Linked DNA regions of Nitrosospira lacus. The protein of the gene in region 2 interacts with the protein of the main gene of each other region in a pairwise test. Links are inferred from orthologs where the notes say so. Each region holds a gene or a part of one and is shown on either strand. Other genes may lie near its edges. The genes, in order: ftsZ and rlmN.

Region 1 (3,313 bases), 110 kb from region 2 along the record:
TTACAACAGAGTTTGATGCTCCGGTTGGTCTGGAAGAGCTGGTGGGCGACAATTCCAAAATCAAGGAGGTCGAAAACCATACCGAAGTCGAGTGGGCATTATTGCAGATAGATAACAAGAATCCCGATGTCGGCATATTGGATAATGGAGGGGATGCTCCGGTCGGAGTGAATGCAGAATCGGTGATTCGTCGTTATGAATTCTACAATTATATAGGTGCGTATGATCCGGAAACTCATGAAGCAAAATTTATTAGAGACCCGGTTTTGGGCTATGGTGACTCAAACCCCGCCCCGAGCGACATCGGCAACTACTTGGGCGCTCAGAATGCAGCGGTCAACTTGAATATAGCTGTCGTGCCTGAACCGGAAACCTATGCCATGCTGTTGGCCGGTTTGGGCTTGTTGGGCTTTATGACACTTCGTCGCAAGATTGCTTAAGCTAGGGCCGCTTCGTATGTGGCTTTTCGTTTTTAGCACCTGAGCGTCTCTTCCTGTCACATTTCCACCTGTGGCGAAAGTCTAAGACATTTAATTCGAGCCTCGCCCCGGTTAGCTTTAACCTTTATTTACACATCAACAGATATCATGTTGGTCTCTATCTCATCTTTTACAAATGGTGGCGGCACCTCAAGTGGGACAATACGCACCTTGGCGTAAACTTCTCCGTTCATCACCTCCGTGTTTACCACTTCCCACTTGAAAGCAAAATTAAAGCTGACATCCTTGTGAAGCCTGTTAGCAAGGAATGTTCGAGCATTTGAACCAATTTTATCATCCAAGAGATCGGCATTTTCCATGAACGTAACGTCTAAAAACCAATGTGTATTCATCTCATGAGGCAGAAAATCGATAGATGCCGCTATGTTGAAGTATACGAATGAATCGTCCTTTGAATACCCAAGGGTACAATTTTTGAATTGAGCCATTTTGGTTCTCCCCTGTGTCGAATTAGGCATGCGTTATGCATACATACGAATGGAAAAAGTCTTTGTCAGCCAAGATTCAGCCTGTTGCCGTACACGTGAAGACGGCTTTGAAGCTAACACTCGACCGCACCTGACGGCTGTCCGATCCAGCCGGAGCCAACTTGCAAAATCCTTAATCCGCTTGTTTCCTCAAAAACGCCGGAATATCCAGCATATCCACTCCCGACTGTTTCATGGCTTCCACGGTGGCATCGCGCCTCCTGTTCGAACGAATCGCGGCGGGAGCATCCAGTTCCTTCCAGTTCACGGTGTCCGAGAACATGATGTTGTCCGTCCCGGTGCGTGTGTGAATCACACTCAGCGGTTTGGGCTGCATGCGGTTACCCACGCCGCCAAGGCCTGTCGCCACCATGGTGACCCGCAGGTTGTCCTGCATGTTCTCGTCGATCACGGTACCGACAATCACGGTGGCATCGTCGGCGGTAAACCCCTTGATGGTATTCATGACTTCGTGGACTTCCCGCATTTTCATTCCCGAGCTGGCGGTAATGTTGACCAGTATGCCACGTGCGCCGGAGAGATTCACATCTTCCAGCAGGGGGCTGGCCACTGCCTGCTCCGCCGCTGCGCGCGCGCGTTCGACACCTGCAGCAGTTGCGGAACCCATCATTGCCATACCCATTTCCGACATGACGGTTTTCACGTCAGCAAAATCAACGTTTACCAAGCCCGGGCAATTGATCACTTCCGCGATTCCCGCGACGGCGCCATACAGCACATTATTGGCGGCCTTGAATGCATCCAGCATGCTGACATCGTCGCCCAGCACCACCATCAGTTTGTCATTGGGAATCACGATCAACGAATCGACATGCTGTGACAGCGCTTCCATACCGGCCTGCGCTGCTTTAAGGCGTCTTCCTTCGAAGGAAAAGGGTTTGGTAACCACCGCCACGGTAAGAATATCCAATTCCTTCGCCACCTGCGCCACCACCGGCGCGGCGCCGGTACCGGTACCGCCACCCATCCCGGCGGTGACAAAGAGCATATCGGCGCCTTCAATCAGTTCCGCGATGCGGTCGCGGTCTTCCATCGCGGCGTCGCGTCCGATTTCCGGATTGGCTCCCGCTCCCAGCCCCTTGGTGATCGCGGATCCCAATTGCAACTGGGTACGCGCTTGATTACGCTTCAGTGCCTGGGCATCGGTATTGGCGGAAATGAACTCGACACCTTGCACCCCATTCTGAATCATGTGGTCCACCGCATTGCCGCCGCAACCGCCGATGCCAATGACCTTGATAACGGCTTCCTGAGTTTGTGTATCCATTATTTCGAACATGGCGCTTCTCCTTTAAAAATTGTTAGTTAAACTTTATGCGGGCTCCTGTTTTTTACGCCGCTGTCAAAAATTCCCTTGAAACCAGCTCTTCATTCTTTCAAGAATCCGCTTGAATGAGTTGCCCTGCAGCCTGGTATGCTGATGCCGCTGAAACTGCTCCATGCCGGCCATGATCAGCCCCACGCCGGTAGAACAGCGCGGCGTGAGCACCACTTCCGCCAATCCGCCGCGATAGTGCGGCAATCCCAGCCGCACCGGCATGTGGAATATCTCCTCGCCCAGCTCCACCATGCCATGCAGGGAGCTGCTGCCGCCGGTGATGACGATCCCGGACGAAAGCAATTCCTCGAAACCGCTGCGGCGCAACTCCGCCTGCACAAGGGAATAGAGTTCTTCCACGCGCGGCTCGATCACTTCCGCCAGCGTCTGGCGGGAAAGCTGGCGCGCGGCCCGCTCGCCCACACCCGCGACTTCCACCATTCCGCGCGGGTCGGCCATGCCGCGCAACGCGCAGCCGTAGCGGCACTTGATATCCTCGGCATCCTTGGTCGGCGTACGCAACGCCATCGCGATGTCATTGGTAATCTGGTCACCGGCAATCGGGATTACGGCGGTATGACGAATCGCGCCATGCGTGAACACCGCGATATCAGTAGTACCCCCGCCGATGTCCACCAGACATACGCCCAGATCTTTCTCGTCTTCCGATAGGACGGCCATTGCCGAGGCCAGCGGTTGCAACACCAGATCACGCACTTCCAGGCCGCAGCGGCGCACGCATTTCATGATGTTCTGCGCCGCGGACACCGCACCGGTAACAATATGCACTTTCACCTCCAGCCGTACGCCGCTCATGCCGATAGGCTCACGCACATCCTCCTGCCCGTCGATAATAAATTCCTGATTGAGGACATGGAGAACTTGCTGATCGTTGAGAATATTCACGGCCTTGGCGGTTTCCATCACGCGCTCGACATCCAGCTGCGATACTTCCTTGTCCTTGATTGCGACCATTCCATGGGAATTGAAACTCTTGATATGACTGC
Region 2 (3,274 bases):
AAATCGATCCCTGAAACTGGTCCCGGCGACAGATAACCTGCCGTCTGTGCCTGCACTGGTGATTGGGTTGGAGGAACAAGTCGATGCGTGGCTTGCGCGGCATCAGTTGCCTGGCCGGCCGGAGATCGTGCGGGGCAAAGGCTCGGCGCAGGCCTGGACGATCAGCCGTTCCGATGGCGTGACGCTGGCGATGGTGTCCGCGCGGGATGCGGCCTCGCTCACTGCGCTGATACGGCCTCTGCCGCACTACGGCCGTCAGAGTTATGTCATTTTTGAGGGAGCCAAGGCGATCGGGCGGGGCGCGTGGCCCACACGTGCGCAGGTGTTGAAGCTCGATTGAAGGTATCGCAAGAATGCCTGAAACTGTACGCAAGCTTACCGTGAAAATCATTACGTAACCGAGCGGTCGTGCATTTCTCGGCTCAAAGCCCGGTCAACACCGGGCTTTTTGCTTTTTCCGACTTCGGAATCGGTTTTTTTGTTAAAATACAAAAAGGAACCTCTGAATAAGTCCCATATGGGCGTCCCTTCAGTTGCGGCAAGTTGGGTGCTCATTGCGTTGCGCGCTTCGCTTTGGTATCGCAGGTCAAATTACGACTCGTGCTACCTTCGTGACGTGCCTTGTGATCCTTCCGATTTTGCCGCAGCGCGCTCGACGGAGGACTTATTCAGAGGTTTTTTCATTTCTTAATTTAGTGGAGTGTTTGATGGCTGTCGAAAGAACATTGTCTATTATCAAGCCGGATGCGGTGGCTAAAAACGTGATTGGAGAAATCTATTCCCGTTTTGAAACCAGCGGACTGAAAGTAATTGCAGCCCGCATGCTGCATCTTTCACAGGCGGAGGCCGAGGGCTTTTACGCTGTGCATCGCAGCCGCCCATTTTTTAGTGATCTGGTGAAATTCATGATTTCCGGGCCTGTCATGGTGCAGGTGCTCGAAGGCGAAGACGCGATCAGGAAGAACCGGGACCTGATGGGTGCAACCGACCCAAAAAAAGCGGAAAAAGGAACCATTCGCGCAGATTTTGCCGACAGTATAGATGCCAACGCCGTGCATGGTTCCGATGCGCCGGAAACCGCGGCGGTTGAAATTGCCTATTATTTTCCGGCGCTGAACATTTATTCCAGATAAGAATGGTTTCTAGTTCAACATCATGAGTGTCAACCTGCTGGATTTTGATGCGAATGCTCTTGCCGGTTTCTGTGCTGAAATAGGTGAGAAGCCATTTCGTGCCAAGCAGTTGCTGCGCTGGATACACCGGTTCGGCGAGGCCGATTTCGCGAGTATGAGTGATTTGGCGAAGGGATTGCGGGACAAGCTTTCCACAGGCGCGGTGATTGAGCCTCCCAAGGTAATCAGCGATCATATCGCCGCGGACGGCACCCGAAAGTGGCTGTTGTCAGTAGGTGCGGGTAATGGCATCGAGACTGTTTTCATACCCGAAACCAGTCGCGGCACACTATGTATTTCCAGCCAGGTGGGTTGTGCGCTGGCATGTACCTTTTGCTCCACCGGCAGGCAGGGATTTAATCGCAATCTGACGGTTGCGGAAATCATCGGCCAGTTGTGGTGGGCGAATAAAACGCTGGCGGGAGCCTCCGCTGGCAAGTCCATCACGGAACTTGAGGGGATCGCGAGCGGTCAGAAAGGTGTGAGTCCTCCAAGCCACCCCAATTTTCAGAACCATAGTCGTGCCGTCACGAATGTAGTCATGATGGGTATGGGCGAGCCACTGGCCAATTTTGAGAACGTGGTGACCGCGCTCCATCTGATGCTGGATGGCAATGCCTATGGGCTGTCGCGGCGGCGCGTGACGGTGAGTACTTCGGGCCTGGTTCCGGCGATGGACCGGCTGCGGGAACGTTGCCCGGTGGCGCTTGCGGTGTCGCTGCATGCGTCGAACGATGCGCTGCGTGACGAGCTGGTGCCCATTAACAAGAAATATCCGATCAGGGAATTGCTGGCGGCCTGCCAGCGCTACCTTCAGTCCGCACCGCGGGATTTCATCACTTTTGAATATGTCATGCTGGATGGTGTCAATGACAGCTTGGCCCATGCGCGTGAATTGGTCCAACTGGTACGGGATACGCCTTGTAAATTCAATCTGATCCCGTTTAATCCTTTTCCCAATTCGGGGTACAGGCGCTCATCGCAGGAGGCGGTGCATCGCTTCCGCGATGTGCTGATGCAGGCTGGATTGATAACGACCGTGCGCAAGACCCGCGGTGACGATATTGCCGCTGCCTGCGGGCAACTCGCCGGAAAAGTGCATGACAAGACCCGGCGGACTAGCCGCGCAATTGTGGAAGCGGCGAGATGAAGCAAAGACGGATGGATATCTTCACAGTGCCATTGGCCCCGTGCATGTCATGGAAACAGTTTCCGAATTCCAAACAGGCATTGGCGCTGCATGATCGCGGATTCGAGTAATGAACGCCACTGACAGCAACAGCGGTGCCGGCCATGGTGCGGAAGCGGGCCAGGCCGAGGTAGGAACAGGCGTGGGGCACGAATTTCGCGCTGTGCGGCTGGCGCGCGGAATGAATATTGAAGACGTAGCACGACAGCTGCGGTTATCGGTGCGACAGGTTACGGCGCTGGAGCAGGATGATTACGACAATCTTGCAAGCGGAACATTTTTGCGCGGCTTCGTACGGAACTACGCCAAGCTGTTGCAGATGGATGCTGGACCGTTATTGCAGCGGCTGGAGCAATCGCTTCCGCCCACTCCTGCCCCAACCATCTCGTATCAGACCGAGGGCATCCCTTTTCCCTCAAATCAGGGAGGCGGGAAACGTAATCTGATCATTGCGGGAGTGGCCATTCTGGTGCTGCTGCTGATTTTTGAAATTTATGATGGCAGCGAAGGCAATAAAGGGAAGCAACCGCAACCGGAGGTGAAAACGGAAACCCGAACCGGGGCTGACCGGGCTGACGCGCTACCTCAAAATCAACCGCCATCCGCAAAAACGACCGGCGACACGGGGGCATCCACTGACAAAGCCGTGGTAGCTGAACAAAAACGCGAAGTGCCCGCTCCTCTTCCTGTTCCCATTCCTGCTGCGCCGCTCGCACCGCAAGGTGCGCCAGCGGTCATCGTCCCTGAAGCGGCAAGCGTCCCTGCCCGTGAATCAGTGAATATTGCCGCTCCTGAACCGGCAAGCAGCGGAGATGTTCTTCGTCTCGTATTTGAGGGAGAATCATGGACTGAAGTCAGGGATAATGGAGGCAGGCTGCTTCTTTCGCGGATTAATCCCCGAGGCACCGAGCAG

The links.
Region 1: the proteins of rlmN (region 2) and ftsZ interact in binary tests that used the Escherichia coli proteins (3 or more experiments, as listed by UniProt). The link is inferred for Nitrosospira lacus from one-to-one orthologs.

The regions. Positions count from the first base shown.
Region 1 is NZ_CP021106.3:175,293-178,605, forward strand. What follows is about bases 185-3,173. They hold ftsZ (cell division protein FtsZ), read right to left. Parts: upstream 2,268-3,173; coding sequence 1,101-2,267; downstream 185-1,100. Other genes in these bases: EBAPG3_RS00785 (PEP-CTERM sorting domain-containing protein), read left to right, coding at 185-440; EBAPG3_RS00790 (hypothetical protein), read right to left, coding at 569-928; ftsA (cell division protein FtsA), read right to left, coding at 2,331-3,173. Also shown: more of EBAPG3_RS00785, read left to right, coding at 1-184; more of ftsA, read right to left, coding at 3,174-3,313. UniProt on the Escherichia coli protein: Essential cell division protein that forms a contractile ring structure (Z ring) at the future cell division site. The regulation of the ring assembly controls the timing and the location of cell division.
Region 2 is NZ_CP021106.3:60,544-63,817, reverse strand. What follows is about bases 289-3,238. They hold rlmN (23S rRNA (adenine(2503)-C(2))-methyltransferase RlmN), read left to right. Parts: upstream 289-1,155; coding sequence 1,156-2,322; downstream 2,323-3,238. Other genes in these bases: EBAPG3_RS00260 (RodZ domain-containing protein), read left to right, coding at 2,432-3,238; ndk (nucleoside-diphosphate kinase), read left to right, coding at 708-1,133; EBAPG3_RS00275 (M1 family metallopeptidase), read left to right, coding at 289-340. Outside these bases: more of EBAPG3_RS00275, read left to right, coding at 1-288; more of EBAPG3_RS00260, read left to right, coding at 3,239-3,274.